DNA from 3 places in the Symbiopectobacterium sp. genome. Region 1 is predicted to be linked to each of the others. Evidence: predicted binding sites of a transcription regulator. Region 1 holds the regulator's gene; each other region holds the start of a gene.
The links. Region 1 encodes PurR, which represses purine synthesis genes. Its sites were predicted from a motif close to CANGCAAACGTTTGCNTG; they were not measured.
Positions count from the first base shown of each region.

Region 2: purM (phosphoribosylformylglycinamidine cyclo-ligase) is a predicted target of PurR. The motif match lies at 2,311-2,328, and genes of this name have one in related genera.
Region 3: gcvT (glycine cleavage system aminomethyltransferase GcvT) is a predicted target of PurR. The motif match lies at 3,036-3,053, and genes of this name have one in related genera.

Region 1 is NZ_JBPETA010000127.1:4,788-9,279, forward strand. Features, by position in the region: gene cfa (cyclopropane fatty acyl phospholipid synthase) at 1-1,021, opposite strand, end outside; gene purR (HTH-type transcriptional repressor PurR) at 1,647-2,672, opposite strand; gene ACTBDZ_RS12015 (cytochrome bd-I oxidase subunit CydH) at 2,889-3,155, shown strand; gene ACTBDZ_RS12020 (C40 family peptidase) at 3,230-4,087, opposite strand.
Region 2 is NZ_JBPETA010000139.1:3,811-8,302, forward strand. Features, by position in the region: gene ACTBDZ_RS12550 (ABC transporter substrate-binding protein) at 1-554, opposite strand, end outside; gene purN (phosphoribosylglycinamide formyltransferase) at 763-1,401, opposite strand; gene purM (phosphoribosylformylglycinamidine cyclo-ligase) at 1,401-2,213, opposite strand; gene upp (uracil phosphoribosyltransferase) at 2,533-3,159, shown strand; partial or broken gene uraA (uracil permease) at 3,371-4,492, shown strand, end outside.
Region 3 is NZ_JBPETA010000006.1:51-4,542, reverse strand. Features, by position in the region: gene gcvP (aminomethyl-transferring glycine dehydrogenase) at 1-1,095, opposite strand, end outside; gene gcvH (glycine cleavage system protein GcvH) at 1,374-1,769, opposite strand; gene gcvT (glycine cleavage system aminomethyltransferase GcvT) at 1,899-2,993, opposite strand; partial or broken gene ACTBDZ_RS01110 (iron-containing alcohol dehydrogenase) at 3,649-4,422, shown strand; partial or broken gene ACTBDZ_RS01105 (hypothetical protein) at 4,443-4,492, opposite strand, start outside.

The DNA.
Region 1 (4,492 bases):
GTGAGTAACGGTTTGCTAACTGTGGCCAACTGGCGACAAAGCGATCGTGCCAGGCCATCAAGGTTTTATCGTAATCGGCCCCAAAATTGTGCCAATCCTCCATCACCAGATAAGGTTCACTGCGTACGGCAATGTGGCGCACGGAGGGCAGGCAGCCGTTGGGGAAGATATATTTGTTAATCCAGGGGTCAACCTGCGAATCGGTTTTATTTGCCCCAATGGTATGCAGCAGAAACAGCCCTTTTGGTTTGAGATTTTTGCTGACGACGCGAAAGTACGTATCGTAATTTTTCGGTCCAACGTGCTCAAACATGCCGACAGACACGATGCGATCGAAATGTCGGTTAAGGTCGCGGTAATCCTGCAATTCAATGGTGACGTTGAGATCGCTACAGCGCGCCTGAGCCAGTTTTTGCTGCTCACGTGAGATGGTCACGCCGTAAACCGATACGCCATAATGGAGTGCCGCATAGGCGGCCAGCCCGCCCCAGCCGCAGCCAATATCCAACAGTGTCATGCCTGGCTGAAGCTGAAGTTTTTCACAAATCATGCGCAGTTTGGCCTGTTGCGCCTGCTCAAGGGTCGTGGCCTCTTTCCAGTAGCCGCAGGAATATTGCATATGCGTGTCAAGCATCAGGCTAAACATATCGTTGCCCAGATCGTAATGTTCCTCGCCGACGATCCAGGCTCGCTTGCGGGATTGCAAGTTAATCAAGCGCGCAGCGACAATGTGCAAAATGTCTTTGAGATGATGGGGGGCCTTTTTCTCAAGCTCTGCACGTAAGATACGCCGAAAAAAACAGTCTAAACGATCGCACTCCCACCAACCGTCCATATAGCTTTCCCCGAGCCCCAGGGAGCCTTCACGCAGAACGCGCTTGTAGAAATCGGGGTTACGTACCCGGATATCAAACGGGCGTGAGCCATTGATTTTGATATCGGCGATCGCCAATAACGCGTGAACGATACGGAACCAGGACGTGTTATGTTCTGCCAGTTCCTCTACATATGATGAACTCATAACTTCTCCCAACCTTGCCAGACAGCGCCGCAAGGAACAGCATAGACAGTCTCTCATCAACCCGAACGCTGCGGTTTGCGCGCAGCGTGTTCGAATCACGGGCAGGTTACCCGTTGTTCAAATAGTAAGCGGTTGCATTCGTGCGCAGCCGTTTATGCTTGCCCGTTGCACAGCGGCAGCGGGCATAACATCCATCGTCTACTCTCTGGATACCCAGAGGGAATGAAGTGTCAACGCCGGTACGTGGTAACACGTAGGGGCACATATCCTGATACGCAGTGCTGCGCTCGTTATAATAAGGATAAATGTAGGGATATTGTCCGAATGAAAAACAGTGTATGACTGCTTCAATCAGAGGACAAGTCAAAATTGATTGATGCAGCCATATAGAATTTACAAATCAACGTACTATAACCGTCATACTTCAAGTTGCAGGTGCGTTGACTGCACTCGCTCACCCGAATCACTTACTTAAGTAAGTGATTCGGGATTCCCTCATTTGCCGCGTTACGACGCTCATAAATGAGCCTCGCCCTAAAGGGCCAGCGCAAGCGCTGTTCAAAACGTTAACGTTTTGTCCTGCAACTCGAATTATTTAGGGTATATAAGAAAATCGTCTTAAACATTAACGGCGGTAGTCGTGAAATGGGCCGTCACCCACTGAACGGCGCTCGATAAGCGTTGGGTGAACCTCAATCATCTGCGCATCTTCACGCTTGCTGGTGATGCGATCGAGCAGCATGGTAAAAGCAGATTGGCCCAAACGTTCTTTTGGCTGGTGGATCGTGGTTAAGGCTGGGGTGAAATAACGTGCATGGCGAACATTATCGTAGCCAATCACGGAAATATCTTGCGGTACGCGTAGTCCCAACTCATCAGCCGCGCAGATAGCGCCCATGGCCATGATGTCACCGCCGCAGAAAATAGCGGTCGGGCGCTGTTTCTGCGCCAAAATCTGGTGCATGGCTTTGTAACCGGATTCCGGCTCGAAATCACCCTGAACAATCCACTCATCGCGAACCGTGATATCCGCTTCCTGCAAGGCTTTGAGAAAACCCAGATAACGCCCGCTGCCCGTGTTGCGTTCCTGAATACCCGGAATGGCACCGATGTCGCGGTGGCCGCGCTCAATCAGATAACGCCCAGCCAGGTATCCCCCTTCGAAGGCGTTATCAATGATGGTGTCAGTGAAATCGCTGTGTGCCTGACCCCAATCCATTACCACCATAGGAATGCTGCGGTAATCGGCCAACATGCTCAGCAGTTCAGGCGGATATTCCGCACACATCACCAACAGGCCATCGACCCGTTTTTGCGCCAGCATGGAAAGATAGGCTCGCTGTTTTTCCAGGTTATTATGCGAGTTACACAGAATCAGGGTGTAGCCTTTTGCATAACAACTGTTTTCAACTGCTTCGATAATTTCCGCAAAGTAGGGTGCTTCGCTCGAGGTGGCGAGCAGCCCGATGGATTTGGTGTGGTTTACCTTTAAGCTCCGAGCCACTGCGCTCGGAGAGTAGTGTAATTCCTTGATGGCTTCCCGCACGGCCGTTTTGGTCTCTTCGGCGACGAAACGTGTTTTGTTGATGACGTGAGAGACGGTTGTTGTTGAAACGCCAGCACGCTTTGCCACATCTTTGATCGTTGCCATCTAAACATGACTCCTGAACCTACTTGTTACGGCAGTATATAGTTTGTTAATCGTTTGCTTTTGCGTAATGTTCTCTTTCCGATGGTATAAACAGGATATCAGAAGGAGACTGCCGAAATACTTTGTACCTAAAGGGGACGCGTTGATCTCATCGAAGATGACGTGTTCGGACACCGACGCAGCGCACGGTAAACTGCGAATTTTGGCTGATTTGCCGTGAAAGTGAAAGGGATAATTGATTTAATTAGTGCAGCCGGGATCGGAGATTTTCCCTATAAATGTGTAACAATGCTTTTTTGGCGTCATTGTGCTGCGGGTAGTGGTGTGCAGGAAAGAACGGAGCATCCAGTGCGGCGGCAATTTTCACGCGTTTCTGTGTTTCAAGGAGATAGAATGAATACTGATTTGAAAATGTCATTACTGACCACAGTTGGAGCGTTAGTCATGATCATGGTATTTAACTTTGTTGCCGTGTTGAACTGATCGCGATTAAAATAAAGACCAGGCTGCATAAGCATCACCTGGTCTTTATTATCGCTAACGCGTCGATGTGGCGATTAACGAATCGTTTGTGGTGTCACCACGCGACGTGCACCAATGTAGTGTTCCTGCCAGTAGTCTTCGCTCAACTTACTGATCTTGATATCGGCACCGGTTCGCGGTGACTGAATAAACTTGCCATTGCCGAGATAAACCCCGACATGATCGGCGGTGCCGCGACCATTGATGCGAAAGAACACCAGATCGCCAATCTCCAGTTCACCCTTATTGATGGGCGCAGCATCGCGCAGGTGATACATTTCATTGGCGGTGCGCGGAATAGGAATCTTCACCACATCTTTATAGGCATAATAGACCAGACCGCTACAGTCGAAACCGGTGTAGGGCGAGTTACCACCCCATTGATAAGGTTTACCGATCTGACCCATCAGCTTGTTCATCGCCGTCATTTTTGCATGCTGATAACGGCGCTTATGCGCTTCACTGAGCACCAACTCTTTGCCCGCTTTCTTGGCACCTGGTTTTATCGCCGCCGTTTTCTTCTCAGTGGCATCAGCGCCTTTTTTGAGCCCCTTTACTAGTTTTGCGGGCGTTGCGCTATGGTAGCGCGATGACGTGGTTTTTGACGCAGTGCTCTTGGTCTCAACGTCGGCAGAACTCTTTTTAGTGGCGGTCGTTTTGGTGGATTTCGTGTTTTGCGCTACTTTGGCTTTTTCCTGCGTCGCCTTTTTCTTCGGTGGTTCTGGTGGGGTTTGTGGTTTTTTAGCGGTTTTGGTGGTCTGGTTTTTTTTCAGGTGTTTGTCATCCGTGCTGGCGCTGGCTTTCTTCTCCGCATTGGTGTGCGGAGCTGCCTGGGCAACATTAACAAACAGATGGCTGAAGAAAACGAAGATCAGAGTAATAAATACGCGCATGATAAAAGAGACCGAATACAATCCTTAACTCACTCAATTCGAACAGTATTCACGAAAACGGCATGAGAAAAAAGCAGGAAATCACCTTTTCGCTTAACAGAATCATGAGAAAACGTTAATAATTGTTTTCCCGCTGTAAATATCATCATTTATTGCGGCATATTTCACCGAGGGTGACTTAGGGGGAACGGCGACAGGAAAAACCCTACAAAAAATGGCGTTTTTTTTGTCATGACAGCTCTCGCTACAATGAAGCAACGGTATATGTGCTTTGCAATCGCTTGGATAACAAAGCACATACGCGACAATGGTGCGATAATACCCCGTTACATAATGATGCCGTGCGATCCCTCCGACAGGAAGAGGGCACCGTGATGGCTCGCAGAAACACCGTTTGAGGAAGCA
Region 2 (4,492 bases), on a different contig from region 1:
TCCATATGCTGCTGGTAAAACGCGCTGAATGCGGCAGCACGTTCAGTGCGGTTGAGTACTTCGCCGAGTAAACGGACGCTGGGCAGGGTGTTTTTCAACAGTTCGACGCGCAGATCGACATAAATTACCGGGATGCCTGCGCGTTCAAGCGTCTGCTGTAGCGCATCATCCTCCGCCGAGGTTTTAGCCAGACGCGGCAGGATTACCAGATCGGGCTTTAACGGAATGGCTTCGGCATTCAGCGTGCGCGGCCCCCCATCGCCAAGACGCGGGATTTGTGCAATGGCAGGAAACGCGGTGGTGTATTTTTCCCAGCTTTGCGCGTCGTAACGCGCTATATCGCCGGGCCAGCCCACCACGCGCTGTGCCGGATTACCGGGCTCCAGCAACGCAAGGGTATAGAACAAACGGCTTTCACCGAGAAAAAGACGTGAAGGATTATCGGGAATCGTTACCTGACGTCCCAGCAGGTCGGTAACGGTCTTTCCCCAGGCGGTGGTGTTCGCCAACAGCAGCACGACCAGTAACGCTTTGGTCAGGAATAATGCGCGCATATTCGCCCTCTGCATAAAATCGAGCAGGGGAAGTTAATGAGTATGAGAGTGATTATCAATAATGCTAAAGTGGGGAAAGTGCGACAAAACGATAATGTTGTTTTATATTATTAGGATGGTAATAATTTCGTAAGTAAATAAAGTGCCGTTCAGCGGGAACTTTCAGGGCGGCAGAGTGCTACCGCCTGAAAGTCAGTGGGAATTAGCGTTATTCGGCAGCATAACCCTGTTTGGGAATACGCACGCCGTCGAGCCAGGCTTCGCCCTCGCGCATTTTGAGACGCCCTTCGGCAAACCAGTTCACCACCAATGGATAGATGGTGTGTTCCTGGGTTTGTACCCGAGCTGCAAGCGCTTCTTCCGCATCATCACTAAACACTGGGACCTTGGCTTGCAGAATCAGAGGGCCGCCATCCAGTTCGTCAGTCACGAAGTGGACCGAAGTGCCATGTTCCTTCTCGCCATTTTCCAGCGCTTTGCGATGGGTATGCAGGCCCGGGTACTTGGGCAGTAGGGACGGGTGGATGTTCAGCATTTTGCCTGCAAACAGCGCAACGAACTCCGGGCTGAGGATGCGCATATAACCCGCTAGTACCACCAGGTCCGGTTGGTATTGCGCCATCTCTTCTGCCATTGCTGCGTCAAAGGCAGCTCGGTCAGCGAACCCTTGTGGGTCGATGACATAGGCCGGAATCTCGGCTTCTTGCGCCAGTACCAGACCATAGGCTTCTGGATTGTTGCTGAATACGGCCGCGATATTCGCTTTGACACGCTTGCGCGCGCAGGCGTCAATCAACGCCTGCAAGTTGCTTCCTTGACCTGAGAGCAAGACAACGATGTTTTTCATTAATTAATGACCACTGCGTCTCCGGCGTTAGCGGGTTGAATAACGCCGATTTTCCATGCGGTTTCACCCTGGCTATTGAGGAATGCCACGGCTTCCTCTGCCTGTTCAGCAGGCAGTGCGATAATCATACCCACACCGCAGTTAAAAGTACGGTACATTTCGTGACGGCTGACGTTGCCCGTCTGTTCCGGATCGGTTTTGCTCACCTCGAGAATCTTACGTACCAGCGAATAGCCGTTAGAGTGTGGGCCACTGGCTGCCAGTGCTACCAGAGTATCACCCACCTGCACTTTACTTCCGTCGATGATCTCTGATTTTTCAACAACACCGACGCAAAAACCGGCGACGTCGTAATCTTCACCGTGGTACATGCCGGGCATTTCAGCGGTTTCGCCACCGACCAGCGCACAGCCTGACTGCTTGCAGCCTTCGGCGATACCGGTGATCACGCTGGCGGCGGTATCGACATCCAGTTTCCCCGTGGCGTAGTAATCCAGGAAGAACAGCGGCTCGGCCTCTTGAACTACCAGGTCATTGACACACATGGCCACCAGATCGATACCGATGGTGTCGTGGCGTTTCAGATCCATGGCAAGACGCAGCTTGGTGCCGACCCCGTCAGTACCGGAAACCAGAACCGGTTCACGGTATTTTTGGGGCAAGGCGCACAGGGCACCGAAACCGCCCAGACCGCCCATCACTTCAGGACGGCGGGTTTGTTTCACTACGCCTTTAATACGGTCTACCAATGCGTTACCAGCATCAATATCCACGCCTGCGTCTTTGTAGCTAAGAGAGGTTTTGTCGGTCACTGCGGAGTCCCCACGGAGAATACAATTGGTGGTGAGATAGTGAGCATATCCAGCCTGGTGGATCTACCCCTATCGAAGCGCGCTAATTCTAACAGCGAGAGCAATCGTTTGCGAGTGGTGTGTTGCCTGCTTTGCATTTTTCCTGTTCAATGAGAATTTCCCTGCACGGTTGATCTGGATCAGGCTATAACCTGTAGCGCTTAAGCAAAAAAGCAGTATAATCCCGCGATTTTTTTTATGATGGGCTGCCATGTCCGCCCTCGGCGCACCGATTCTGCGTCGTGAGGATATCCGTCCACTTTACTATAGGGGGAATAGAATGAAGGTCGTCGAGGTTAAACACCCGCTCGTCAAACATAAACTTGGCCTGATGCGTGAAAACGATATAAGTACAAAACGCTTTCGTGAACTGGCATCCGAAGTCGGCAGTTTATTGACCTATGAAGCCACCGCCGATCTGGTCACTGAGAAAGTGACTATCGAAGGCTGGTGCGGTCCGGTGGAAGTCGATCAGATCAAAGGCAAAAAAATTACCGTGGTGCCGATCCTGCGAGCAGGCCTGGGCATGATGGAAGGCGTGCTGGAAAACGTACCGAGCGCGCGCATCAGCGTGGTGGGTATGTACCTCAACGAAGAGACGCTGGAGCCGGTGCCTTACTTCCAGAAACTGGTCTCCAACATTGATGAACGTATGGCGCTGGTGGTGGATCCGATGCTGGCGACCGGTGGTTCGATGATTGCCACTATCGATCTGCTGAAGAAAGCGGGTTGCCAGAGCATCAAGGTATTGGTACTGGTGGCTGCACCGGAAGGGATTGCCGCGCTGGAAAAAGCGCACCCTGACGTTGAGCTGTATACCGCCTCGGTCGACAAAGGGCTCAACGAGCATGGCTATATCATGCCGGGTCTTGGTGACGCGGGCGATAAGCTCTTTGGTACTAAATAAGCCGTATCAGCCGACTGAGTAAGTCGGCTTTTTTTTGCGTCGGTTTCGTTGCGCAACGCGCACGACGGTTTTTCCCCCATATTTCGCACGATTTTTATAATCAGCCTCGCTTCCCTACGCGGTGACGCGTGGGGGCGGCTGGTCTGTGATAACGATGCCGGACAAACCGGCTAACCACAACATCAAGTGACTTTTACAGAGGATATAAACGATGACTCGTCGCGCCATCGGGGTGAGTGAACGACCCCCCTTGCTACAAACCATCCCGCTGAGCTTCCAGCACCTGTTTGCCATGTTCGGCGCGACGGTGTTGGTACCGATTCTGTTCAAAATCAACCCTGCGACCGTGCTGCTGTTCAACGGCATTGGCAACGCTCCTCTATCTGTTTATCTGTAAGGGCAAGATCCCGGCGTATCTGGGCTCCAGCTTTGCCTTTATTTCTCCGGTGCTGCTGCTGCTGCCGCTGGGTTATGAAGTGGCGCTGGGTGGTTTTATCATGTGTGGTGCCTTGTTTTGCCTGGTATCGCTGATTGTGCAACGCGCTGGCACCGGCTGGCTGGATGTGATTTTCCCTCCGGCGGCGATGGGGGCGATTGTTGCGGTCATCGGTCTGGAATTGGCCGGGGTTGCAGCGGGCATGGCCGGTCTGCTGCCTGCGGATGGCGTGTCAGTTGATAGCAAAACCGTGATTATTTCGCTGGTGACCTTAGGGGTTACCGTGCTGGGTTCCGTGTTGTTCCGTGGTTTTCTGGCTATCATCCCAATCCTGATTGGGGTGCTGGTGGGATACGCGCTGTCGTTTGTGATGGGCGTCGTCGATTTCGCGCCTATCGCTCAGGCTCACTGGTTTGCACTGCCGACCTTCTATACGCCGCGTTTTGAATGGTTTGCCATTCTGACTATCCTGCCTGCTGCGCTGGTGGTGATTGCCGAACACGTCGGCCATTTGGTGGTTACCGCCAATATCGTGAAAAAAGATCTGATGCGTGATCCTGGCTTGCACCGTTCGATGTTTGCCAACGGCCTTTCTACCATGATTTCTGGTTTCTTCGGTTCAACCCCGAATACCACTTACGGCGAAAACATTGGCGTGCTGGCTATCACCAAGGTCTACAGCACCTGGGTAATCGGCGGTGCGGCAATACTTGCCATTCTGCTCTCCTGCGTGGGCAAGCTGGCGGCCGCCATTCAGGCGGTGCCGGTGCCGGTCATGGGCGGCGTTTCTCTGCTGCTGTACGGTGTAATCGGCGCTTCCGGTATTCGTGTGCTTATCGAATCCAAAGTGGATTATAACAAAGCGCAAAATCTGATTCTGACCTTAGTTATCCTGAT
Region 3 (4,492 bases), on a different contig from region 1:
ATGAATGCGTTCAGCGATACGCTTGAGCCCCTGCGGCCCATGATAAACCGCATAGAAACCGGCGATATTCGCCAGCAGCACCTGAGAGGTGCAGATGTTGGAGTTGGCTTTTTCGCGGCGGATGTGTTGCTCACGCGTCTGCATCGCCATACGCAGCGCCGTGTTACCTGCCGCATCACGCGAAACGCCGATAATACGCCCCGGCATGGCGCGTTTATACTCATCCTTGCAGGCGAAGAAGGCCGCATGCGGACCACCGTAGCCCATCGGCACACCAAAACGCTGGGCGGAGCCAAACACAATATCGGCTCCCTGTTTGCCCAGCGCGGCCAGCAGCACCAGAGCCATGATATCAGCAGCGACGCTAACGATGATCTTGCGCGCATTCAGTTGCGCGATAAGATCACGATAATCATGCACTTCACCATAGGTGTTCACCTGCTGCAACAGAACGCCAAACACGCCTTCCGTTTCCAATGCGGCGGCGGCATCGCCGACCACAACTTCAAAACCAAAGGTCTCAGCACGGGTGCGCACCACATCCAGCATTTGAGGATGCACATGCTCTGCCACGAAGAAGCGGTTAGCCTGTTTCAGCTTGCTGACGCGCTTGGCCATTGCCATCGCTTCCGCTGCCGCAGTCGCTTCATCCAGCAGAGAGGCAGAGGCAAGCTCCAGCCCGGTCAAGTCCTGCGTCATCTGTTGAAAATTCAGCAAGGCTTCTAACCGCCCTTGCGAGACTTCAGGCTGATAAGGTGTATAGGCGGTGTACCAGCCGGGGTTTTCCAGCAAATTACGCAAGATCACCGGCGGCATATGCACAGCGGTGTACCCCATGCCGATATAGCTCTTGTAGCGCTGGTTGCGGCTGGCAATCGACTTGAGCTCCGCCAACGCCTGATGCTCGGGCAGCGCATCGCCCACCGCTGGCGGGTTGGGCAACTGGATATCTGCCGGCACAATCTGTCGAATCAACGCCGACAATGAATCCGCACCGAGCGTTTCCAGCATGTGAGCCTGCTGCTCGGGCGTAGGGCCGATGTGACGCTCCACGAAAGCGGCGTCATGTTCGAGTTGGCTGAGAGTCTGAGTCATTAGGGGTATTTCCTGCTTCAAGCAACTGTTATATAGCCTAAATAATTCGAGTTGCAGGAAGGCGGCAAGGGAGCGAATCCCGATGAGCTTACATAAGTAAGTGATTCGGGTAAGCGAGTGCAGCCAACGCACATGCAACCTGAAGTATGACGGGTATAGCAAGTGAACGTTCATGGCAAACAACAAGTGCGAACGCGGTAGACTGCGCTCAGTGTCTTACATTCTGACAAATCGATTTACCCCGTGATGCGCGATAAAACCGTCACGGGGTGACAAGGTTATTCGTCTTCTTCTAACAGCGCCTGATAAGCCGTGGCATCCAGCAGGTCGTTCAATTCGCTTTCATCAGACGCTTTGATGCTAAACAGCCAACCGTCGGCATAAGGCGCACTGTTGACCAGTTCCGGCTGCCCTTCCAGCGCATCGTTCACTGCCACGATCTCACCGCTCAACGGCGCATAGATATCTGAGGCGGCCTTGACCGACTCAGCGACAGCGCAGTCGTCGCCCATCGCAACCTGCGTGCCAACGTCAGGCAAATCGACAAAAACCATGTCCCCCAACAGTTCCTGGGCATGTTCGGTAATACCGACACGATAGACACCCTCCCCTTCGGCCTGGACCCACTCATGGGATGAGGCGTATTTCAACTCGTTTGGGACTGTGCTGCTCATTGCCTGCTCTCCTTAAAAATCGCTTCGTCGTATCGAATCGCACGATACCCGCCTTCCTGCAACGCGAAGGTGTGGCGGCATATATCGCGCTAACGTTAATCAATAATCATGGTCAGATCGGGGACGGCGTCAAACCAGTGCCTTTCCGCCACGAATAAATACCGGTTTGGTCACCTCTACGGGCACTTCGCGCTGGCGAATTTGCACCAACGCCGTTTCACCAATACCTTGCGGCACGCGAGCCAGTGCAATACTGAAACCCAGCGTTGGAGAAAAGGTACCGCTAGTTATCATGCCTTCCTGTACCGTGCCACTCGCATCGGTAAAGCGCACGGGCATTTCATGGCGCAACACCCCTTTTTCACGCAGCACCAGTCCGACCAACTGCTCAGTGCCTTCGCTGCGTTGATGGGTCAGCGCTTCCCGGCCGATAAAATCCCTGTCTTCCGGCTGCCAGGCGATGGTCCAGCCCATATTGGCAGCCAGCGGCGAAACGCCTTCATCCATGTCCTGACCATACAGGTTCATGCCCGCTTCAAGGCGCAACGTATCGCGCGCACCGAGGCCACACGGCTGCACACCGGCCGCCAGCAGTTGTTGCCAGAACGCCACTGCCTGCTCTGCGGGCAGTGCGATTTCATAGCCTGACTCACCGGTGTACCCGGTGGTAGCAATAAAATAGTCACCGGTTTGTACGCCGAAAAAGGGTTTCATGCCCGCCGTTGCCGCGCGCTGTTCCGCACTGAGCAACGCCTGCACTTTCTCTTGAGCCAACGGCCCTTGCACCGCAATCAACGCCAGTTCATCGCGTTCCTGCCACTCCACGTTGAATGCCTTGGCATGCTCGGCGATCCAGGCCAGATCTTTCTCCCGCGTGGCAGAGTTCACCACCAGCCGGAAATGCGTTTCAGTCAGAAAGTAGACGATGAGATCGTCAATGACGCCACCCGAGGCGTTTAACATCCCGGTATAAAGCGCCTTGCCCGGTTGCGTGAGTTTGGCAACGTCGTTCGCCAGCAGATAACGCAAGAATTCGCGCACGCGCGGGCCGTGTAAATCCACAATAGTCATGTGAGACACATCGAACATGCCCGCATGACGCCTAACGCTATGATGTTCATCCAACTGTGAGCCGTAGTGCAGCGGCATCATCCAGCCGTGAAAGTCGACCATCTTCGCGCCATCGGCGACATGCTGCTGATACAATGGAGTTTGCTGTGTCATTTTTTCTCCCGAACCTCTCCTTGCGAACGGCGCGAATCACGCCACGCAAACGCTTTCTTTGCATTGAACTTACCACCTCTTCCACAGGGCTACCACACCCTTTTTCATAAGTTAAACTATATACCAGCCGTGAAAGACAAAAAGAGCGCCAGAGCACAAGGCAACAAAACCCGCCAAATTAAAATCATTAATTAGAATAAAACACCAATAATAGGCATTTGAAACAAAAATAATGACACAACCATTCACATCATTAGAGAATGATCGCCACAGAGATACTTGCAATGGATTAGTTTTTATAATGCAAAAAAATGACTGAAATTAGATTATTTCAACCAAAGGTTACGATTATGTCATGGTGCCAAAAACGCTAAAGATGACGACGATCACACCCACCTTGCGCTCACCGCCACCGAGTCACCGCTGATGGCAACGAGGGGAAGGCAATTTCCCTGTCACATATCCATACTGATTAAAAGGGTAATATTCATTTATCAGCGATCCATCACGGTCTTTCCGTTATTGATGGCATAGAAGCTAACGCTATGAGGATTAACATTTCGCGCCTTGAGGACGTTTCCCGCCCCGATCGCTTGCGCTACCCGACCCTTTTCAGCACCCATTTAAAATCATAAATGTTATGGAGATTACGACGATGACCCAAAGAATGATCCTTAACGAAACCTCGTATTTTGGTGCGGGGGCGGTTAACCATATTGTGGAAGAGATAACCCGGCGTGGTTTCCACAAAGCCTTGGTCGTCACCGACAAAGACCTGGTGAAATATGGTGTGGTGAGTAAAGTCATCACACTGCTTGATCAGGCGGGCCTGCCCTACGAGGTTTACGATGACGTGGTGCCTAATCCCACTATTCGCGTGGTGACCGCAGGTATTGAGCGCTACAAGGCCGCGCAGGCCGATTACCTGATCGCGATTGGCGGCGGTTCGCCACAGGATACCTGTAAGGCGATTGGTATCATCATCAACAACCCGGAATATGCCGATGTACGCAGTCTGGAAGGCGTTGCGCCCACGCGTCGCCCCAGCGTACCGATCTTCGCGATCCCGACCACCGCAGGCACCGCTGCCGAGGTCACGATTAACTACGTGATCACCGACGAAGAAAAACGTCGCAAATTCGTCTGCGTCGATCCGCATGACATTCCTATCGTTTCGTTTATCGATGCCAACATGATGGCCAGCATGCCCGCCTCACTGAAGGCGGCAACCTGCCTGGATGCCTTGACGCACGCGACTGAAGGTTTTACCACCAAAGGCGCGTGGGAGCTGACCGATATGCTGCATCTGAAGGCCATCGAAATCATCAGCCGTTCGCTGCGCGATTCCGTGGCGGGCCATGCCGCAGGCGTGGAGGCAATGGCCTTGGGACAGTACGTCGCCGGCATGGGCTTCTCCAACGTGGGTCTAAATAGCTGTTCCTAATACCGCTACACTTTTGCCTGTCCATGTTTTCCACTGGGAAACGGGCTGACGGTTT